DNA from 4 places in the Paenarthrobacter sp. A20 genome. Region 1 is predicted to be linked to each of the others. Evidence: riboswitches for the same ligand, from Rfam matches in the RefSeq annotation. Region 1 holds a riboswitch; each other region holds the start of a gene.
What was found. Region 1 has a riboswitch for cyclic di-AMP ahead of J3D46_RS06750 (NlpC/P60 family protein). Riboswitches for the same ligand answer to the same signal wherever they lie in the genome.
Positions count from the first base shown of each region.

Region 2: another riboswitch for cyclic di-AMP. It lies ahead of J3D46_RS09740 (C40 family peptidase); the one in region 1 lies ahead of J3D46_RS06750 (NlpC/P60 family protein).
Region 3: another riboswitch for cyclic di-AMP. It lies ahead of J3D46_RS24480 (M23 family metallopeptidase); the one in region 1 lies ahead of J3D46_RS06750 (NlpC/P60 family protein).
Region 4: another riboswitch for cyclic di-AMP. It lies ahead of J3D46_RS08755 (hypothetical protein); the one in region 1 lies ahead of J3D46_RS06750 (NlpC/P60 family protein).

Region 1 covers NZ_JALJWH010000001.1:1,391,792-1,397,325, reverse strand. Annotated here, with positions in the region: gene J3D46_RS06760 (universal stress protein) at 1-12, opposite strand, end outside; gene J3D46_RS06755 (FAD-binding protein) at 430-1,122, shown strand; gene J3D46_RS06750 (NlpC/P60 family protein) at 1,287-2,063, opposite strand; cyclic di-AMP (ydaO/yuaA leader) riboswitch at 2,067-2,259, opposite strand; gene J3D46_RS06745 (copper resistance CopC family protein) at 2,410-3,039, opposite strand; gene J3D46_RS06740 (NCS2 family permease) at 3,154-4,596, shown strand; gene hutG (formimidoylglutamase) at 4,671-5,534, shown strand, end outside.
Region 2 covers NZ_JALJWH010000001.1:2,040,092-2,045,625, forward strand. Annotated here, with positions in the region: gene J3D46_RS09735 (M23 family metallopeptidase) at 1-656, shown strand, start outside; cyclic di-AMP (ydaO/yuaA leader) riboswitch at 782-963, shown strand; gene J3D46_RS09740 (C40 family peptidase) at 968-1,711, shown strand; gene J3D46_RS09745 (NlpC/P60 family protein) at 1,812-2,585, shown strand; gene J3D46_RS09750 (HNH endonuclease) at 2,803-3,303, shown strand; gene J3D46_RS09755 (NTP transferase domain-containing protein) at 3,346-4,251, shown strand; gene J3D46_RS09760 (molybdopterin molybdotransferase MoeA) at 4,248-5,534, shown strand, end outside.
Region 3 covers NZ_JALJWH010000003.1:67,836-73,369, forward strand. Annotated here, with positions in the region: gene J3D46_RS24460 (helix-turn-helix transcriptional regulator) at 1-131, shown strand, start outside; gene J3D46_RS24465 (cytochrome c oxidase assembly protein) at 177-1,145, shown strand; gene J3D46_RS24470 (cytochrome c biogenesis protein ResB) at 1,142-2,770, shown strand; gene J3D46_RS24475 (SURF1 family protein) at 2,760-3,617, shown strand; cyclic di-AMP (ydaO/yuaA leader) riboswitch at 3,909-4,083, shown strand; gene J3D46_RS24480 (M23 family metallopeptidase) at 4,087-4,899, shown strand; gene J3D46_RS24485 (vitamin K epoxide reductase family protein) at 4,928-5,534, opposite strand, start outside.
Region 4 covers NZ_JALJWH010000001.1:1,822,303-1,827,836, forward strand. Annotated here, with positions in the region: gene J3D46_RS08740 (HAD-IA family hydrolase) at 1-298, shown strand, start outside; gene J3D46_RS08745 (aminotransferase class V-fold PLP-dependent enzyme) at 352-1,743, shown strand; gene J3D46_RS08750 (glycosyltransferase) at 1,740-2,753, opposite strand; gene J3D46_RS08755 (hypothetical protein) at 2,924-3,766, opposite strand; cyclic di-AMP (ydaO/yuaA leader) riboswitch at 3,770-3,957, opposite strand; gene J3D46_RS08760 (HAMP domain-containing sensor histidine kinase) at 4,066-5,534, opposite strand, start outside.

The DNA of each region.
Region 1 (5,534 bases):
GTGCTGGTCCATTGGGGCCCGCCTCTCCACCTACTGCTTGATGTTCCGGCTATTCTGCCAGAGGTTTTCCGGGTCGGATTCCCTGACTGCTTCATTGTCAATGGCCGGGGCAGGAGAAACCTGGAAATTTCTCCTTCCAAGGCCCACTATTCTCGGTCGGCAACGCCGAATCAAGGCGACTTTGGGCTATGTGTATAACGGTCCGGGCTCGGTTATCGGAGGTCCATTTTGCGCTCCGGATGAACAACCCAAACACGCGCATCCGGGAGGCTATCCATGGCCGAAAAAGTTCGGTAGTGTTCGAGTCACCGAATGGCCGGCAAACGTGTTTCACGACACACTCCGGCCATTTATTTGCGGCCGCTTGGGGAACTCGGACGCGACCCCACGCGATGCCGAAGGGCACACACGTCAAGGAGGAACCAAGCAGTGTCACTCACGCCTGATTCCGCCACGGAACGCACCACCACCGTGGTCATCGGAGCCGGCTTGTCCGGCTTGGCAGTTGCCAGTGAGCTCAGCCGTTATGGCGTGGGTTCCATCGTCGTGGACGGCTTTGGTGCGTTGTCCGCAACGGGCCCGTCGGTCCATACAGGTATGCTTCAACGCTGCGACGCCGCCGATCCCGCTGCAATGAAGGAACGCAACGAGATCCTCCGCCACTTGCGGAACTACGCGGCAAGCCATCAGCTGGACGTCCGCAGCACCACGCGCGCCGTGCGCCTTGATTTCCTGGGCTCGGATCCGTCACAGCAGATTGGCTACGGTTTGGCCGCCAGCATGACCACTGCGGGGCTGAGAACCGGACTCCACGTATCCGGCCCCCTCGAATCCACCCGTCGCCAGTGGGCAGTCCACACCGCCAACGGGGTTCTCCTGGCCGACCACATCGTGGTCACGCGCTGTGCGCAGAGCCAGCTGCGCCGGATGCTGGCCGAACTCGGGATTGCCATCGGCCAAAACCTGGCCGCGGCCATGAGGGCAGTCGGGATGCATCTTGTAGGCGTCGGCGAACTCATTACGCCCACCCCCAAGGAAGTCCTTCGGCAGGCCAAAGCAGTGGGTCAGGCGATCTCTTCCAAGGTTGCCCTCCCGGCAGGGCCAGGCCTGGCCACCGCCTAGCCGATCCAACCGGCACACCCTGCCCCACTACGCGGCAAAGGCGCGCCTACCCGCCGTCGTACGTCCATGTCTGGAACTTTTACGCACAAAACTTAACGCCAAAGGCCGGTGCCTTCGAGGAGTGATTCCTCAAAGACACCGGCCTTTGGACTGAAGCGTGAGGCTTATGCGCCAGCGCGTACGTAGGTCAGGGGACCCGTTGCGGTCAACCAGCTGATCGGGTGGATGCCCGTCTGGTTGCCGTTGATGCCACCGCTGATGGCCTGGCCGTTGCCGATGTAGATGGCGACGTGGCCGGACTGAACGATCATGTCACCGGGCTGGGGGTCGCTGACGACCTTGCCGTAGTTCATGAACTGCATGGGGCCAAGGTCACCAACAGGGATGCCTGCGGAGCCGAGAGCCCGTTCCACCATGGCGGTGCAGTCCTGCATGATGCCGATCTGGGCGTAAGCCGAGGCAACCATGGCTGCGTTGACGCCACCGACTGCCGGGGCAGCAGCAGCGGGAGCAGCAGCAGCCGGAGCGGCAGCTGCGGCCTTGGCGACAGGAGCCGTTGCAGCGGCAGTGGTGACTGCTGCCTTCTTGGCTACGGGAGCCTCAACGACGGGAGCCGGCTTCTCGATGACCGGAGCCGCTACGGAAGCAACGGCAGGGCGCTCGAAGTTGATGGTCGCCGTGGAGGCGGCGGTAACAACCTGGGTGGGAGCTTCGGAGGCGGTCTCTGCGACCGTGGCGGGGCTGGAGTCCCGCTGAACCGGAGCTTCAGCTGCGTGGGCGGCGATGGAGCCGGTCAAGACGAGGCCCGAGGCTGCTGCGATGACAGCTGCCTGGCGGCCAGCGCCGGAGGCGTTGCTGGCAACTGCCTTGGAGATGGAGATGAACGGATTAGGACGTACGCTGTCCGCCTTACGACGGCCGCGAAGAATGCGTGAAGACATGAAAGAGCCTCTCCCGATGCCTGCGAGGTTAGCTGTCGGATTCGGATGGGAGTCACCCGGTCACTATCCCCCGCTGTTCAGCGGAAGCTTCGTGACTTCACCCCAAGGCACGCTCGAAAGCGACCTAAAATGGGTTCCCCGTCTCTGCCGTAAGGTTTGTCTGCGAACGGATTCCGGACTGCGGCAGAGCTAGGCAATCAGGCCGGAAGTGCCCGCTACGTGGAACAGGCACAGGTACAACCGTACGCGATGATCACGCCGAAGTCACATTTAAGTAACGAGAACTACTCTTCTGGCGTGTCGCGGTGACCGTTTCGAGATATTCGCAGGTACGTAGAAAACCCCGTTATTCCGCGGGATTCTCGCCATCCGCGTCGTTGGAAGCAGCGAGTTTCCTACGTGCCGTAACAGCCAGAAAGATAACGAGTCCGATAGCAACAACGGCCAGTCCCACGATGCTCCACGGGAACGGCTGGGAGGCATCCGCGGCCGGTTCGCTGGTGCCCGTTCCCGGCGCACCGGTACCGGCCGTCGGTACCGAGGCTGAAGGAGCCGAAGCAGACGGTGAGGCAACCGCCGAACCGCTTGCCGACGTCGCGCCTCCGGCTGCCGTGAACGTAAAGGTGCCCTCGATGGGGTGCGAATCGCTGCTGACGACCCGCCAGACCACCGTGTACTCGCCCGCGGGTGCGCCTTCGCGCAGCTTCTGGACAGCTTGGTTGTCAATGATTTCCACGGGACCGTCTGCCCAGTTTTCGCCGCCCGCCGTGACTGTTACGCCCGAACCGATGGCCAGCGGCCGGTTGTTGAACGTGATGGAGACCGACGCCGGGACGACAGTCACGCTGGCACCGTTGGCCGGCGTGGTGGATTCGGCGACGTCATGGGCGGACGCCGGAGCCGCGGAAAACAGCAAGGCCGACGCGAAGGCGAGGGCAGCAACGACGGCGGCCAGAAGCGGGCGGATGGTACGCATGGGGCGGTTTCTCCTAGTGTTGGCTTCCTTACAGACTAGGCGAATCGTCCGGGGCGCCCGTATCCGACCGCATAGGATTTGAGAGCACACTCCCCTCGATCCCCGGAGTCCTTCATGCTTAAACAAGGTTCTGCAGTCGACCGCTACTTCAAAATCACTGAACGTGGATCCACGTACTCCCGGGAAATTCGTGGCGGCTTCGCAACGTTCTTCGCCATGAGCTACATCGTGGTGCTGAACCCCCTGATCCTCTCCGGAGCGGACTCGAGCGGAGCGTCCCTGGGCTTCACGGCCGTCGCAGCCACTACTGCTTTCGTGGCGGGCATCCTGACCATCCTCATGGGCGCGTGGGCCAAGCACCCGTTCGCCGTTGCAACGGGGCTCGGCGTGAACGCGTTCGTGGCCGTCACCGTGGCCTCACACCCCGGACTGACCTGGCCGGACATGATGGGCCTCGTGGTGCTTTCCGGCGTCACCATGCTCATCCTGGTGCTCACCGGTTTCCGTACTGCGGTGTTCAAAGCCGTTCCAGAAGCCCTCAAGACGGCAATCGTGGTGGGCATTGGTCTCTTCATTGCACTGATCGGCCTGGTCAATGCCGGATTCGTGCGCCGCATCCCGGACGCCGCCGGCACCACGGTTCCCCTGGGGCTGGGCGTGGACGGCAAGCTCATGGGCTGGCCCACCCTGGTTTTTGCGGTGGGCCTGATCCTGACCATCGCCCTGGTGGTTCGCAAAGTCCGCGGCGCCATCCTGATCGGGATCGTGGTTTCCACCGCCCTGGCAGCCATCCTTGAATTCACGCTCCACATCGGCCCGAGCTTTGACGGCAAGAACGTCAACCCGCGCGGATGGTCGCTCGTGGCGCCCACGCTCTCCGAATGGGGCGCCCCGGACTTGTCCCTGATCGGCAAGGCGAACCCTTTCGGCGCGTTCGAGCACCTCGGTTTCATCGCTGCTGCTTTGCTGGCCTTCGTGATCCTCCTGAGCATCTTCTTCGATGCCATGGGCACCATGGTGGGCCTGGCAAACGAGGCCGGAACCGTGGACAAGGACGGCAACATCCCCAACGTGGACCGGGTCCTGCAGGTTGACGCCCTCGGCGCAATCGTCGGTGGCGGCGCGTCCGTATCGTCCAACCAGATCTTCGTTGAATCCGGAGCGGGCATCGGCGAAGGCGCACGCACCGGCCTCGCCTCGATCGTTACCGGAGTGCTGTTCCTGGTGGCCATGTTCTTCACGCCGCTGATCAACCTGGTTCCGTTCGAAGCCGTTGCCCCGGCACTGGTTGTCGTGGGCTTCATGATGGTTTCCCAGGTGGGCAAGATCGACTGGCAGGACTGGGGCGTCGGCATCCCGGCGTTCCTGACCATCGCCCTGATGCCGTTCACGTACTCCATCGCCAACGGCCTGGGCGCCGGCTTCATCTCCTACGTCCTGATCCGCACGTTCCAAGGCCGTGCCCGCGAAGTCCACCCGCTCATGTGGGCTGTGGCTGCCGCGTTCCTGCTGTTCTTCGGCATCGGAACCGTGGAAGAGCTGCTCGGGGTCAAATAGGGAAATCCGGGGTTTCAGACACGCGCGGTGCGGGGTGGCTGGTTTTCGCGTGCCCGTTCGGGTGTGCTTGAAGCATGGAAACCACCCTCGCCGTAGATGTCAGCCCCACCCCGTGGACCGGCCGCTTTGACGGCGACGGTGCCGGGCACCGCCGGTGGTGGCAGGCTGTAGCACCCCTGACGTCGCCCGCGCCCGCAACGGCATCGCGTCCCGCCGTCGTACTTGGGTTCTGCAGCGACGCCGGAGTCCTCCGCAACAAGGGCCGCGTGGGTGCCGCGGCGGCACCGGCCGCCATCCGCTCGGCGCTGGGTCCGCTGGCTTTCCACCTTGACCGTGACGTATTCGACGCCGGCGATGTGGTTGTGGAGGACGACTCACTGGAAGCGGGCCAAGAGCGCGCCGGACGCGCCATTTCGGGACTGCTCGACGCCGGAAACCTCACTGTAGTGCTGGGCGGCGGCCACGAGACCGCGTTTGCCAGTTACCTGGGCGTAGCCGGCTCTGAAGCCGTTCGTGGGAAGCGACTGGGCGTGCTGAACCTGGACGCCCACTTTGACCTGCGCGATGAACCCACGCCGAGCTCGGGTACGCCGTTCCTTCAGATGGCCCACGCTGAAGCGGCCGCCGGGCGCGAACTCCAGTACGCCGTCGTGGGCATTTCGGAGCCGAACAATACGCGAACACTCTTCGACACCGCAGACCGGCTGGGCGTGAAGTACATGCTTGATGAGTTGTGCTCCCCGGAGGCCGTGGAGGTATTTGTTGCCGGCTTCCTGGCTGGCGTTGACGCGCTGTACCTGACGATCGACCTGGATGTCATGCCGGCATCCGTGGCGCCCGGAGTGAGCGCGCCTGCCGCATATGGCGTGCCGTTGCCGGTGATCAGCGCAATCTGCCGTCAGGTCGCTGCGAGCGGGAAGCTGGTGCACTTGGACGTC
Region 2 (5,534 bases), 650 kb from region 1:
AGGCCGGAGTTGCGCTTGCCGCCACCGGACTCGCCCTGACTGTCGGTCTGCCGGCCACGAGCCCCGTCATGGCCACCTCGGAATCAGGCCAAACCGAGTCGGCCCTTGCCGTCGCCGGTGGCAGCCAGCCCGAGGTTTCCGCAGCCGCATCCGCCAAGATCGACTTCAGCCGCGCTGCCGTTGCCACTGCAGCCGACCCCGACGGAAAGCTGAAGCAACTGCTCAGTGCGCAGTCCGCGGGCAGCATTCAGCGGGCCTCGTCGGCGGGCACCATGGCCAGCCCCTTGGACACGCTGACCACAGCTTCCCCGTTTGGCTACCGCGTCAGCCCCCTCACGGGCGGCGCCGGCGACTTCCACCGCGGCCAGGACTTCGTGGCTCAGTGCGGCACCGCCGTACATGCGGCAGCCAGCGGCAAGGTCACCTTTGCTGGATGGCACGAGTACGGCGGAGGCAACCGCGTGGTGGTAGACCACGGGAATGGCCTCGAAACCACGTACAACCACCTGTCATCCTTCACCGTCAAGGTGGGCCAGACGGTCAGCCGCGGCGATACGGTCGCACTGAGCGGCACCACAGGCGCTTCCACCGGCTGCCACCTCCACTTTGAGGTCCAGGTCAATGGTGAAGTTGTCGACCCCATGGGCTGGCTCTAGGGCCAGTTGATGGTTGTCTCTCGCATTCGTGACACACCCCGTGACCTGAATGTGACATTCGCGTTCAACTGTTGTACCGTACAAAGCGCATCGGCTTTTTAGGGGGCCGGTGCACTTGAGTGGATTGCCTAGCTCTGCCACCACTCGAGGTCCGTTCGCATAAATCGTCTGGCAGGGGCGGGGGAACCACTTCTGGTCTTCGAAAGAAGGCCTTGGGGTTAAGTCGCAAAGCTTCCTTGAAGCAGCGCGGCCGGATGACTCCCATCCGAATCCGACAGCTCACCTCGCAGGCATTGGGAGAGGCTACCTACGTGTCATCACGCACTACCCCTGCGCGCCACCGCGCCGAATCGGTTCGTACGAACCCCTTGAACACGCTTTCCAAGGCTGTTTCATCGAATGCCGGTACCGTTGGCCGCCAGGCCGTCGTTCTGGCAGCAGCATCAGGCCTCGTCCTCAGCGTCGGCTTGCCGGCACAGGCAGCTGACACCGACGTTTCCAAGTCGGAAGCCTCCAGCACCCAGCAGATGGTTACCACCGCCGTCGTCACCGCGGAGCCCACAGCTACCGTTTCCTTTGAAAGCCCCGTTGTGGCCACCAAGGAAGCCCCCAAGATCCAGCGCGCTTCGCAGACCACCCAGCGGGCCACTGCAAACGGCACGCAGGACGCAGCAGGTGCTGTCACCGCCAAGTCGTCCGAAGCCAAGGACGCTGCTTCCAGCGCCGCGGCCTCCGGCCTCGCTGCCATCGCCTACACCGGCATTGGCCACCCGTACGTTTGGGGCGGCACAACGCCCAACGGATGGGACTGCTCCGGCTTCACCCAGTGGGTCTACGCACAGGCTGGCATCAGCATCCCGCGCGTCAACGCCTGGACGGCCATGAAGCCCACCAGCACTCCGGCCCCCGGTGACCTGGTCATGCAGAACGGCGGAGCCCACGTAGGCATCTACGTTGGCAACGGCATGATGATCAGCGCTTTGAACCCGGGCCAGGGCACGCTCCTGCACTCAGCTGCCTCCACCGGCACGTCCTCCTTCTTCACCCTCCGCTAGAAACAATCCGGTTCGAGGTTCGCCAGCATGCCCCCCAAGTGCTGGCGCGCCGATTAGCCGCGTGTACCCCAACTGCATGCGGATATGAAAAGAGAAAACCATGACCAGTGCAAACAAAGTTGCACGGCATCGCGCTGAGGCCCCCAAGACCAGCTCGCTTGCCGTCATCGCCAAGGCCGTCAGCGACAACGCCGGTGGCGTTGGCCGCCAGGCAGCAGTCATTGCCGCAGCTTCAGGCCTGGTCCTGACCGGTAGTGTTGCTGCCAACGCTGCCGAGACCAAGGTGGACCGCGAGTCCACCTCGACGTCCACCCTTGACGTCCAGTCGGTAGTTCAGGCGACCATCGCTGCGGACTCCACGGTTGCCATCTCCTACGAGCGCCCCGTGGTCACCACGGTGGAAGCTCCGGCTCCGGTAGTGAAGAAGGCTCCGGCCAAGGTTGAAACCAAGGCGGCCACGGAGAGCACAGCAACGTCCGGCAACGCTACGGTCGCCGTCAACACTGCGGCTCCGGCGGCAAAGGCTCCGGCAGCTGCCAGCGGCCTTGGTGCAGCAATCGCTGCTGCCGCCTACGCACAGCTTGGCGTCACCCAGGACTGCACCATGTTGGTGACCAACTCCCTGGCCGCCGTTGGCATCAACTTCCACGACTGGCCCGCTGGTTACCTGTCCCTGGGCCGCACGGTCAGTGCAGCAGAAGCGCAGCCCGGCGACCTCGCCTACTACGCCAACGGTGGTTTGGCTGGACAGGCCCACATCGCCGTCTACGTTGGCAACGGCATGGCAGTCCATGGTGGATGGAACGGATCCACCACGGCACTGTTCAGCGTCAACGTCGGCTCCGGCCCGGTTTTCATCCGCGTCAACGGCTGATCCCACATCATCATGAACACCCCGCAGGCTCCGGCCGGCGGGGTGTTCTGCTTTAACCGCGCATGAACTCTTGCCGACACCGCAGGCGAAACGGCAGAAAGATTCGTGGATACGGCATATAAGTGCTTACCCTTATGTTGTCGATCCACAGCCCGTACAAGCAGAGGGCAGCCGGCCCTCGTGCCCCTGACGGGTGCGGCCGTGAAGAGGTACGTGCATGCGCACACTCGTTCTGAATGCTGGATATGAACCGCTGGCGGTAATAACATTCCGCCGGGCGCTGGTCCTTGTGCTCACTGGGAAAGCTAGCGTTGTGGCCGAAGGCGACGAGCCTGTCGTCGGGCCACAGGAGATTCTCGGACGACCATCCGTGATCCTCCTCAACCGCTACATCCGTCCCCGGTACAACAGGATTACTGCCGTGAGTCGCCGCGGGGTCCTTCGCCGCGACGGTCACCACTGCGCCTACTGCGGGAAAACAGCCCACACCATAGACCACGTCCACCCCAAGTCCAGGGGCGGCGCGGATTCCTGGGAAAACCTGGTTGCGGCGTGCTTGAAATGCAACAACGCCAAGAGCGACCACACGCTGGCCGAAATGGGTTGGAAACTCCGTTTCAAGCCCGGCGTGCCCCAGGGAACCATGTGGCAGATCAAAGAACTCGAGAAACCTGCGCCGGACTGGGACCCGTTCCTGTTGCCGGAATCCGCTGCCTGATCGATTTCTGCTGACCTCCGGACGTCCGGGTAATCTGGGCGGATGGAGTTCAACGCCGTGATTTTGGCGGGAGGCAGGGCCACCCGCCTCGGAGGCGTGCCCAAGCCGTCGCTGACGTACGACGGCGCGTCGCTCCTTTCGCATGCCCTGCAGGCAGTCCGGGGTGCCGCAGCCGTGGTAGTCGTAGGGCCCGATGCTTCAGGATCCGGCGGTGTGCTGCTACCGGACAATGTGCTGAGGGCGCGGGAGGAACCGGCGTACGCGGGTCCGGCCGCTGCGATTGCAGCGGGCTTGGCCGCGTTGAAGAACCACGGCATGGGCGCTCCGTGGACGCTTGTCCTGGCTTGCGATATGCCGCATGCCTCCCGTGGCGTTGCACTCCTGTGGGAAGCACTTGCCTCACAGCCCGGGGTGGAGGGGGCCATGGCGGTCTCCGCGGACGGCCGGAAGCAACCGCTGCTGGGCGCCTACAGCACCGCAGCCATGGAACGGGAGGTAGGCGTAGCTTCGCAAGGTTCCGGGTTAACGAACTCTTCAGTGTTCCGGCTGCTTGCTAGGCTGAATGTGCTGGACGTTGCCGTCCCCGCAGGCTCTACGGATGACGTGGACACGTGGGAGGACGCAGCGGCCTTGGGCATTGACTACGAGTTGGAGGCGCACGTGAAGAGCCAGGAAGAGACGCTCGAGGAATGGTGCCGCACATTGCTGCAGGCGTTTGAGCTTGAAGGCGTTGAAGTGGACGTTAACGAGGTCCTGGCAGTGGCTGGCGTTGCTGCGCATTCAGTGGTGCGCCCCGCCGCACCCTTGACCACGTTCATCGCCGGATACGCCGCCGGCATGGCCCGCGGCATTGGCCAGGCCAGCGACGACGCGTCCATGAACGCTGCCTTGGACCTGGCCCGCAAAGTTGCCCAAGAGTATTCGGAGTCCGGGGCTGGCGCCGAATGACCCAGGCCCCCAACGAGGGCCATCACGCGGCACACACGTGGCATGAGGCTCGGCAGCGCGCGTTCGATGGCGCTGCTCCCATCCCGCCAGGCCCGGTCCCGCTGGGGTCTGCCCTTGGCCGCACCTTGGCATCGGATGCCCTGGCAGTGCAGGACATGCCCCACTATGCTTCTTCCGCCATGGATGGCTGGGCCGTCAATGGTAGCGGCCCGTGGATACTCAGTGAGCCGGGCCAGAGGCTTGCGCCTCACCAAGCCAGTCCCATTGTTACCGGTGGGCTGATACCTCCCGGGGCCAAAGCCGTGCTGCGCAGCGAGAGTGGCGTCATCACTACGGACGACGACGGCCTTCCGGTCCTTGCGTTGGGCGGCACCGCCAAACCGGGGGAGCCGCGCAACGGCCAACACATCCGCAGGGCTGCAGAAGAGGCAGCCGAGGGTGATGTCCTGCTCAAAGCCGGGACAGTGCTCAACCCGGCGCACATCGCGCTGGCAGCGTTGGCAGGCCTGGATCACGTGGAAGTCATGGGCAAACCACTGGTCAGGTTCCTTTTGACGGGTTCGGAGGTGGTGGCCCAAGGTATCCCGCGGCCTGGACAGGTCCGGGACACCTTCGGCCCGCAACTCGGCGCCGTGGTGGAACTCCTGGGCGGTATCGCCGGGGAGCAGCTCAGGGTGGGCGACAGTTATGGGGAGTGGCTCGCCGCACTTCAGGACACCGAGCCGTCCCCCGAGGAACTCAGCGCAGACGAACCGTACGCAGAAACTGAACCGCCTGCCGACGTCGTCATTACGACCGGCGGGACAGGGCGTTCGGGGACTGACCACTTCAGGCGGGCGGTGGCAGAACTTGGTGGCCGGTTGCTGATCGACGGTATTGCCATGCGGCCTGGACATCCGGCCGTGTTGGCGGAGTTGCCCGATGGCCGGTTCGTCCTGGGTCTGCCTGGAAATCCGCTTGCCGCGATGATGGCCTTATTTACCCTGGGGGCGCCCTTGCTGGCTGCCTTGGGCCACGGAAGCCTCCAGGAAGTGGGCGAAGTTCCTTGTGGAGCGATGATCGACGCGGAGCCCGGACGGACCCGCCTGATGCCTTTCAAACTGGTGTATGGCTTGGCGTCGCCGGCACAGCATGCTGGCCCGGGAATGATGCGTGGCCTGGCCGGTGCGGACGGGGTCATGGTGGTACCGCCGCATGGAGTCCAACTGGGCGAGCTGGTCCCGGCCTTTGCCTTGCCGTGGGGCAAACCGTTGCCCGCGCCGAAGACACCTGAAGACAAGCCC
Region 3 (5,534 bases), on a different contig from region 1:
AGGTCCGTCGGGCCGGCCGGATGGCCTACTATTCATTGGCCGACTCGCACGTGCGCATGCTGCTCGATCTAGGTCTCACGCACGTCGGACACGCCGGTCTGGACCGCCTGAAAATGGTCAGCAACAACTAACTTACGCCCCTGACCAGGCCGCCGTGGCCGGACGGGGTCACTGATATGGGTGAGCCTGGAGTAGAGGGCCCGGTATGGCTCCCCTCGTTGCCGCCTTCGCTGGGGGAGTATCTCGCACCGAACCTGCAGCCTGTTCCCCTGATCCCTGCCCTGACACTGCTGGCCGCGGTCCTCTACCTCGCCGGCGCGATCAGTCTCTGGCGGCAGGGCCGGCACTGGTCCCCGATACGCACCGCCTCGTTCCTGTTCGGCTGCCTGGCCATCATCGTCGTCATGGGAGCCGGAATTGAAGGGTACGGGCTGCGGATGTTCTCCATTTTCATGTTCCAGCAGCTGACCCTGATGATGGCTGTCCCGCCCCTGCTGGTCATAGGATCCCCCGGTACCTTGCTGCTGAGGGCGACCCCGCACAACCTGCTGGGCCGGCCGGTCCTAAAGCTTGCCCTCTGGGGCCTTCGGTCGCGTGCGGGCCGGTGGGCCATTCACCCGGCCTTCATGGTGCCGCTGTTCCTGCTCAGCTTCTACGGGGTCTATTTTTCCGGGCTCGCGGACCTGCTGCTGCCGAACTGGTATGGCCATGTGGGGCTGGAATTGTTGTTCCTGGCCGCGGGCATCCTCTTCACGGTGCCGCTGATTTCCGCTGACCCGCTGCCGAGCAGGCAGACACACTTCGGCCGGTTGTTGGACATCTTTGCCGAGATGCCGCTGCATGCCTTTTTCGGTGTCGTGATCATGATGGCCACCGCGCCCATGGTCAAGTTTTTCGCCGCGCCGCCGGAGAGCTGGAACGTGGACCCCATGCAGGACCAAGGACTGGCCGGCGGGCTGGCCTGGTCCTACGGGGAGCTGCCGGGAGTGCTGTTGTTGATGTTCATCCTGGTTCGCTGGCAACGGGACGAGGCCCGGGGCTGGGTCAAATCCGAACGCAAGGCTGCGGTAGCGGGGGACCCTGACCTGGACGCCTACAACGAATACCTGCAACAACTGGCCAACCGCCCGGTGCGCCGACGATGACATTACCTGACACTTCAACACCGGCCGCCGATCAGGCGCAGCACCCCGTATTGCCGGCATTGGGGCCCTGTGGGATGCTGCGCTGGGCCTGGCGGCAGCTGACCAGCATGCGAACGGCCCTGTTCCTGCTGCTCCTGCTCGCAGTGGCCGCCGTGCCGGGCTCGCTGTTCCCGCAACGATCAGCCAATCCCGCCCTCGTTACCCGGTACATCAAGGACAACCCGGCCTACGGGCCGGTCCTGGACGTGCTGCAGATGTTCGATGTCTACTCCTCCGTGTGGTTCTCAGCCATCTACATCCTGCTCTTCATCTCCCTGATCGGCTGTGTCGTTCCCAGGGCCCGCACCCACTACAAAGCCTTGCGCTCCCAGCCGCCACGTACCCCAAAACGGCTCTCCCGGCTGCCCGAGTATGGCACCTTGATCCTGCCCGCTGGGGACGGGATCACCGCGGCCGCCGCGATAGCGGACGCCGCGGACGTGCTGAGGAAGCGCGGCTACCGGGTCGAGGTCAGGGACCGGGATGGGCTGCGTCCCTCTCTGGGTGCCGAGCGTGGGTTTTTGAAGGAGGCCGGCAACCTGGTGTTCCACACCTCGCTGATCGGGGTGCTGGTGTGTGTGGCCATCGGCGGGATGTTCGGCTATCGGGGACAGAAGATCCTCATCGAAGGCGGCACTTTCGTCAATACCCTGGTCAGCTACGATGCCTTCACCCCGGGAATCAACTTCAACACCGCCTGGCTGGATCCTTTCGCCGTCACTTTGGAGAGCTTCGAGGTCCGTTTCGACAGGGAATCACGCCAGCAGTTCGGCCAGCCGATCGACTTCACCGCCGAGCTGAGCACCAAGGACGGAGCGGAGTCCCCGGCACGGGAACAGACCCTGAAAGTCAACGAACCAGTCTATTTCGGTGAAACCGGGGTGTTCTTGGTCGGCAACGGCTACGCCCCGGTCGTCACCGTCAAGGACGGCACCGGGAAAACCGCCTTCAGCGGTCCCGTGGTGTCCATCCCCAACGACGGGGTCTACACCTCTTCGGTGGTCCTCAAGGTCCCGGACGCCGCACCATCCCAGCTGGGCTTTGTCGGGTTCTTCCTGCCCTCGGCCATCAAGAACGACCAGGGCGTGTCCTACAGCTTCGACCCCGATCCCCTGAACCCGCAGCTGAGCCTGAACTCGTACTACGGGGACCTCGGGCTGGACACCGGAGCGCCGCAAAACGTGTACGTCCTGGACGTGGCCAAGCTGACCCAACTCAACGGCAGGGACCTTCCCGCCGGCGGCATCACGCTTCAACCCGGTGCAACGTACACGCTGCCCGAAGGCAAGGGAAGCATCAGCTTCGACGGGCTTAAACGCTACATCGGGGTGGATGTACGCAGTACCCCCGCCCAGGGCTGGGTGCTGGTATTTTCGCTGCTGGCCGTGGCAGGGCTCATGGTCTCCCTGTATGTGAACCGGCGCCGGGTATGGGTCCGCGCCGGCACCCACGTGGACGGCAGGACGATGGTCGAATACGGCCTTCTGGCCCGCGGAGAAGACCACCGCCTAGCCGCCGAGGCGACGGCGATCCGCGCACTGTTGGCACGGCAATGGCAGCTCCAGGAGGAACAGGATGGCGTATAGGTTCCTTCTGTCCTGGCGTTGGGCGGGTTGGCTGCTGCTGGCCGCATTATTCGCCGCGGCATGCATTGGGCTGGGGAACTGGCAGATGGAGCGCCGGAATCAGACCGTGACCGAAATCCGCAGGGTCCAGCAGAACTACGACAGAACCCCGGTGCCGTTCCAGGATGCCCGCGCCTCCTTTGACGTCGCCGACCCCGACGCGAAGTGGAGAACGGTTGTAGTGTCAGGGCGGTACCTTGCCGAGGACCAGAGAATCATCAGGAACCGACCCAACAATTCCGTTGCCGGATACGAGGTAGTGGTGCCGCTCCGGCTTGCTTCCGGTGAAACGATCGCAGTCAACCGGGGCTGGCTGCCGATCGGCAACACCCGGCCCGGGTACCCCGATGCCGTGCCCGCACCACCAGCGGGAGAAGTCTCGGCGGTCGTACGGATCAAACCCTCCGAGCCCGATCTGGGTCGTGACGCACCCGAGGGCCAGTTGGCCAGCATCGACCTGTCCTATTACGCGAGCCAGCTGGGGTACCCGTTGCTGGCAGGCAGCTACGGGGTCATGGCCTCGGAGTCCCCGCAGCCTGCCACAGTCCCGCAACCACTCGCCCCGCCGGCCGTCAAGGAAGGCTCGAACCTGTCCTACGCCCTGCAGTGGATCACCTTCGGCGTCTTGGCCTTCGTGGGTTTCGGGTACATGGCACGGCAGCAGGCCCGCATGCACCGTGAGGAACGGGACATGCCCGACGAATCCGCGGAGACCGCAAGCACCGCCCAGCAACCCCGTGCTCCCGCCCCGCGCAAACGCTCCCGCGTCGAGGAAGAAGACGCCCTGCTGGACTCGATGGGACTCTGACCAGGCACGGCAGGCCCGACGGGAGAGGGTGCCCCGGAACGGCTAGGGCATCCCCGGCCAGGCGGAGATCACCCGGTGTGCCGGGAACGATCCCATGGCCGGGATCGTTGACCCCTTAGCTGCAAATCTGAAGATACGGTCAAGCGTCTCAGAACAGCACCGAGCCGGGCGTCCCTGACCGAGGCCGACAACCCCTAAGTCACGAAATTGTAACGATGATGCTTTGCAGCTACTATTAATTCAGGTTTTTCTGTATTGAGACCCTTGATGCCCCGCGCTGGACCCCGCCGGGGGCATCAAACGACTATCCCTTTTTGACGGCGGGGGTGGAGGACCCAGAATCGGCAGCAAGCCTGCCTTGGGGTGAAGCCGTGATGTCGGTGGCCTGAAAGCCGCCGGGCACGGCCGGGCATTTTTCCTTGGCCCGAACCCGACAGCTAACTTCGCAGGCGAACCGAAAGGATCCCCCTTGCCTTCTGTACCCCCCCATGGCCGCCGCCGAAAACCAACCTCCGGATTCGCGCCCCGCACGGCCGTCTCGATGAAATCCCCCACTACCGGCCGTCACCGGCCCCTGCCAGAGGCAGAAGCGCGGGGGAGCCGGCGCAAACAGGTCACGGCCGCCGCTACGCTGAGCGTCGCCGCGCTGTTGACCGCAGCGCTCACTGCCGCCCATGCCGGGCCGGCCCCCACCAGCACAGCCCTCGCGGTGCAGGCATCGGGGACGGCAGCTGCCGGCGCGCCCGTCCAAGCCCCCGTGGGGGCTTCCATCAGTTATGAACGCCCGGCTGTCACCACACAGCAGGCACCGTTGCCGGTACCGGCCAAGACCCCCATAGCTGCTGCCGGCGCGGCCGCGCCGACGACCCCGGCGGCCTCCCCGGCCGCTGCCGCGGCCCGGTTGGGGGCGCCGCTGGCCAGCATGTCGGTCACTTCTCCGTTCGGTATCCGCACCAGCCCGATCTCGGGCACCGGGGAGCTGCACACCGGCCTGGACCTCGTGGCAGCCTGCCAGGTAGCGGTGTTCGCCGCCGGAGCCGGGACCGTCGTGGAGGCCGGATGGTCCCCCTACGGTGGCGGGAACAGGATTGTGGTGGACCACGGCAACGGCCTGAAGAGCACCTACAACCACCTCGCCGCCATCGAAACTTCCGTGGGCGCGACCGTAACCGCCGGCCAGCGGCTGGCCGCGGCCGGAACCACCGGCAACTCCACCGGATGCCACCTGCACTTCGAGGTACTCCTGAACGGGCAGACCGTGAACCCGCAGGGATGGATGTAAGCCTCGCCCATCGCCTTGGTTGTCAGGGTCAGAGTCCTGATGTGCCCAGGAAGACGTGGCTGAAGGCGAAGAAGATGGTTGCGGTAACAGCCACGTAGAGCAGCGCGGTAATGATCCAGCCAAATTCGCCGACAACGCGGGCCGCGCCGGCGGGTACTTTGATGACTCCATGGGTGATGTTCCGGGCCGTGACCCAGACGAACAGGGGAATCATTGCCGCCCAGACAATCATGCAGAAGGGGCAGAGGATGTGGATCGAGTACAGGGCCTGGGACCATAGCCACACGACGAAGGCAAACCCCAGCGTGACACCGGCCTGCAGCCCGGCCCAGTACCAGCGGGCGAAAGTTGCCCCGGAAAGCAGCGCCATGCCCGTGGTGATGATGACGGCGAACGCCACGATCCCGATGAACATGTTGGGGAATCCGAAAACGGAACTCTGCCAGGTCTGCATGACCTGGCCGCAGGAAATCCAGGGATTGACGTCGCAGACGGTTTTGTAGCCTGGGTCTTTGAGTACCTCGAGTTTCTCCAGGACCAGGGCGCCGGAGGCGAGCCAGCCGATGACGCCGGTGATGACCAGGAGCCAGCCAAAGGGCTTGTCGCGGGTCATGCGGGGAATATCCGGCCCAAGC
Region 4 (5,534 bases), 430 kb from region 1:
ATCCACTGCCGTGACTGCAGAGTCCGTCACCCATGGCAAGCCGCATCCGGAGGGCTATCTCAAGGCGGCGGCGCTCCTGGGAGCCGACCCGGCCGACGTCGTGGTTTTCGAAGACGCGCCTGCCGGGATCGCTGCTGCGTGCGCCGCGGGGATGCGGACTGTTGTGGTGGGCAAGGCCGCTGCCAGGCACAATGCGGAGCTGGAGCCGGGCATGTGGCGGATTCCGGACTACTCGGCCGTGACGGTCACCGCTGTGAAGGACGACGACGGCGGGCACCTCCTCACGCTGACCCTCTAGTACCGCCGGGTTAAAGACTGTTCCACGCGATAAACCGGGCGTAGGCTGTGCCCATGTCTGCGATGCCGGAGGCGTACGGTGCTGCACTGGAGCGGGCCATGGCCCACGCCGGTGACTGGCTTGCGTCGGTCCCAACACGTTCAGTCCGTCCGTCCTCCGATGCCGATCAGGTAGCCAAGAGCATCCTGTCGCGTTTGCCGGAGGAAGCCACCGATGCCGCCGAGGTAGTTGACGAGCTCGCCGCTCTGGCTGAGCCAGGCCTGATGGCGATCCAGTCCGGACGGTTCTTTGGGTGGGTCATGGGCGGAACCCTGCCCGCAGCCATGGCCGCAGATTGGCTTGTTTCGGCGTGGGACCAGAATGCGGGGCTTCGATTCGCCACACCGGCGGCCGCCGCCATCGAGGAATCAGCGGCCGCGTGGCTGCTGGACCTTCTCCACCTTCCGGCAAGTGCCGACGTCGGATTCACCACAGGCGCCACCACCGCTAATTTCGTGGGGCTGGCGGCAGGGCGGCAGTATCTGATGGACGAGGCGGGCTGGGACTTGGAGGCCCTGGGGCTGACCGGCGCCCCTCGCATCACTACCTTTGCAGGCAGGGAGCGCCACGCTGCAGTGGATCTGGCGTTGCGGTATCTCGGCTTGGGGGCGTGCGTCCCCGTAGACGCCGACGAGGAAGGACGCATTCTCCCCGACGCGCTTGCCGAGGCCATGGACCAGCAACCCGGACCGTCGCTGGTCTGCCTGCAGGCGGGCAACCTGCATTCCGGCGCCTTTGATCCCATGGAGGAAGCCATAGCCGTGGCCCATGATCGTGAAGCCTGGGTGCACGTGGATGGTGCCTTCGGTTTGTGGGCGGCCGTCAGCCCGACGCTGCGGGCCCGCCTGGCCGGAGTGGAAGAAGCAGATTCCTGGGCCACGGATGCCCATAAGACCTTGAACGTCCCCTATGACTGTGGTTTGGCAATCGTCGCCCGCCCGGAAGCTTTGAGGCGTGCTTTCAGTGTCCACACGAGTTACCTCATTGCCACGGATGCCGGACCGGGGGATCCTTTCGAGAAAGTGCCTGAGATGTCCCGCCGTGCCCGGGGTATCCCTGTATGGGCAGCCCTGAGGCAACTGGGCCGCAACGGGGTGATCTCCATGGTGGAGCGGCTCGCTGCAAATGCCCGTGCCTTGGCCGAAGGACTCGCCGCGATCCCGGGAGTCGAAGTGCTCAACGACGTCGTGTTCACGCAGGTCTCGGTGAGCTTCGGCAGTGATGACCGGACACACCGTGTCACGCAACGGTTGATGGCCGAGGGCGCGGTGTGGATGTCCGGGTCCTCGTGGCGTGGACGTGAAATCCTCAGGATTTCGGTGAGCAACTGGACCACGGACGCAGGGGATGTTGCTGCGTCCATCGCCGCGGTTCGCGGCGCGGTGCAGGCTGAACCGGAGTCCTAGCCCACCACGTGGGCCGCGTGGAGGACGACGAACACCACGGCAGCGGACACCGCGGCCCAGCCAACTAAACGTCCCACCAGCCCTGTCACCGCGGACGCCGCCGTGGGTGGAGGCATGCGGCCGATGTCCCGGCGGAGCTCCCTGAAAGGAACCCGCCCCCTGCCAAGATCGCGTCCCAGGCGCGCTACGCCGCGCAGGTCGGCAAGCGCGGTGCGTACGACGTCGACACTTGAGGTGGGATCGTCGGTCCAGTCAACGGGGACTTCGTGAACGCGCAAACCACAGCGTTCGGCGATCACCAGGAGTTCGGTGTCGAAGAACCAGCCGTCGTCCGTCGTGTGTGGAAGGATGCGGTGCGCGACGTCGGCGCGGACGGCCTTGAACCCACACTGGGCGTCGGAAAAGCGTGCCCCAAGAACCACGTGCAGCAGGAAGTTGTAGCTGCGGGAGATGAATCCGCGGTGGGGACTGCGGGCCACCTGCGAGCTCCGTGCCAGCCGCGTGCCGACGGCGAGATCCGAATGGCCCGAGAGCAGCGGTGCCAGAAGGGGAGCGAGGGCCGACAAGTCCGTGGAAAGGTCTGCTTCCATGTAGGCGAGCATGGGTGATGGCGAGAACTGCCAGACGTGGCGGAGTGTGTTCCCGCGACCCCTTTGCTGGAATCGAACCACTCTCAGTTCAGGCAGTTCACGGGCCAAGCGCTCGGCGATCCTCAGGGTGTTGTCTGTGCTGCAGTTGTCCGCCACCGTGATCCGGAAGGTATGCGGAAAGGAGTCTGCAAGGTGTCCGTGCAGCCTGCGCAGGTTCTGTTCCAGGCGGTCTTCCTCATTGAACACGGGAAGGGTGACGTCCAGGACCGGGACGGCAGCGCGGGTGTCAATGGGGGAGCATCGGGTTTGTGGCCCCGCTTGGGCAAGGCCCTGCTGTGTGGTGCTTAACGCCGCGCCACCGAAGCGCGCCGAGTGGAACCGTCGTGGTGGAGCGCTGGTAGATGGGTCTGTGAGCGTCATGTTTCCAGAATGGGCCCGCCGATTAAGAGGGCTTTAGGTGGAAGCTGTGACCCCACTGTGAACCATGGACGGCACCTGTGAGACGCGAAAACCGCGCCGTTTCCCGCCATCCGCTCCAGTGGGTACTGGTGCGAACGGCGGGAACCGGCGCGGTGATCAAGCAGTCTGGCTTAGTACCAGTTGTTTGCCAGGTGGAAGCCCAGGGCGGCCGACGGGGATCCGTAGCGTTCCTTGATGTAGTTCAGGCCCCACTTGATCTGGGTCTGGTAGTTGGTCTGCCAGTCAGCACCCGCGGTTGCCATTTTGGTAGCCGGCAGCGACTGGACAATGCCGTAAGCACCGCTGGAAGCGTTGGTGGCGGTGGTCTTCCAGTTGGATTCCTTCTCCCACAGGGTGTTCAGCGCAGTCATTTCGCTGGCGCTCCAGCCGTAGTTGCCAAGGATGCTGGCAGCGTAGGCCTTGGCGGCGGCGGGGTCGTCCACGGCCTTCGGGGCGGCGGCCGCAGCTGCGGCCTCGGCAGCGGCGGCGGCAGCAGCGGCGTCGGCGGCTTGCTTGGCTGCAGCGTCAGCGGCGGCCTTCTCAGCAGCGGCTTGGTCGGCTGCGGCCTTCTCGGCGGCTGCTTTTTCAGCAGCGGCTTGGTCCGCTGCGGCCTTCTCGGCTGCAGCCTTTTCGGCAGCGGCCTTGTCCACGGCAGCCCTGTCAGCGGCGCCCTTTGCGGCGGCTGCATCCAAGGAAGCGGAGATTTCAGCTGTCTTGTTGTTGCTGACCTGGGCATTCGCCTGGGTCTCTGCAACGCGGCTTACCTCGGGGAGGGTCAGGGCGGCGTTGGCAGCAGTACCGAGCGATGCAACGCCCAGCGCAGCGGCTACAACACCGGCAACAACCGACATGCGGTGGCCGGACTTACCCTGGCGGGCAGCGTTCTTGAGGACAGCCTGCGACTTGGTCAACGGTGCGTTGTGCTCATCGCGGTGACGCGCGGAAGGGCGCGTCTGATCATTGAATTCAGACATGTGTGATTACCTCTCAGCGCCTGCGGAGTTAGCTGTCGGGTTCGGATGAGGTCATCCGGCCGCGCATCACGCTGCGGCTTCACCCCAAGGGTCCGGCATAAATGCCTGGGCCCGGAGACTCTGGGTCCCCCGTCTCTGCCTCGGAGTAAGAACGGACTCCGGGAAGTGGCAGAGCTCGGCGCATCCCGGATGCGGGTCAGTTGGGGCGACCCACCCTTTCGACGGTACAGGAGGAATTCGCAGAAGTCACATTTAGGTAACAGAGATCACGACGCCGGTGAGTCGCCTTGCTGACTTCGTTACATCTGTTCGTTGGCGACAGCGGGGAGTCGAAGGGCGAATTCCGTGCGCCCCGGCCGTGAGGTCACTTCCACGGTGCCGCCGTGCGCTTCCACGATGGATTCAACGATCGACAGGCCCAGTCCGGAGGTGCCCTCAGACCCCGATCGCGCGGCATCGGCGCGGGCAAAGCGGGAGAAGATCCGGCCCTGGAAATCCTCTGGAATGCCGGGCCCGTTGTCCGTCACGGTCACCACAGCGCTGCCATCGGCAGAGAGCATGACGCCGGTGACCACCGTGGTGCCGGAGTCGGTATGTTTACGGGCATTGGAGAGAAGATTGGCAAGGACCTGGTGCAGCTGCGTAGCGTCACCCCGGACCGTGACGGGCTCATCAGGCAGTTGAAGTTGCCAGATGTGGTCCGGTGCCATGACTTTCTCATCGCTGACAGTTTCGATCACCAACTGGGTGAGGTCCACGTCCGTGACCTTGACCGGCTGGCCTTCATCCAGCCTGGCAAGGAGCAGCAGATCCTCCACCAGGGTGGTCATCCGTTCGGACTGGCTCTGGACGCGTGACAGCGACTTTCGGCCGTCATCGGTGAAGTTCTCGGTCATCCTCAGCAGCTCGGTGTAACCGCGGATGGCCGTCAGCGGCGTTCGGAGTTCGTGCGACGCGTCCGCGACGAACTGGCGCACTTTGGTCTCGCTTTCCTGGCGCGCTTCCAGGGCATTGGAGACGTTGTTCAGCATCTGGTTGAGGGCATGGCCAACGCTGCCGACTTCCGTTCCGGGATGGGCGGCCGACGGCGGTACGCGCACAGCAAGTGCCACCTCACCGGCGTCGAGGGGAAGGCGCGAAACTTTGGTGGCTACCTCGGAGAGCTGCTCCAACGGCCGCATGGTCCGCCGGATGATCACTGTTCCCGCGAGGCCGATGATGACCAGACCGCCCAGGGAAACCAGCACCATGGTCCACACCAGTGAGGCCTCGGCGCTTTGCTTGTCCGCGAGCGGCAGGCCCGTGACGATCACATCGCCATAGGCGGTCTCGACAGCCACCAGCCGGTAGTCCCCGTTGGAGAGGGATCGGTCCGCCGGATCACTGTTCTTGGGGAGGGCCAACAGTACTTGCTCGTCGTCCGTAGAGAGCGACACACGATTGCCCTTGGCATCGATCAGGCCCGAGCTGCTCACAGTTGAGCCGTCGATCCGGGCGTTCAGTGTCCCAGCGGCCTGCCCGCGAGCCTCCAGCGGGTCAGGCCTTCCGGATCCAGGAAAGTTCGACGGCGGCCTGCCGAAGTCATTCGCGCGGCTGGACGCCTGCTCCAGCTGCCTGTCGAGCTGCCTGTTGAACACCATGTCCATGGAGGCGTAGCTCACCACGCCCACTGCCCCGCAGATGGCGACCAGCAGGGCCATGGCCACCAGGACCAGCCGCGTGCGCAAGTGCCAGGTGGAGGGGTTGAGCCAGCTGCGACCGGACGTCC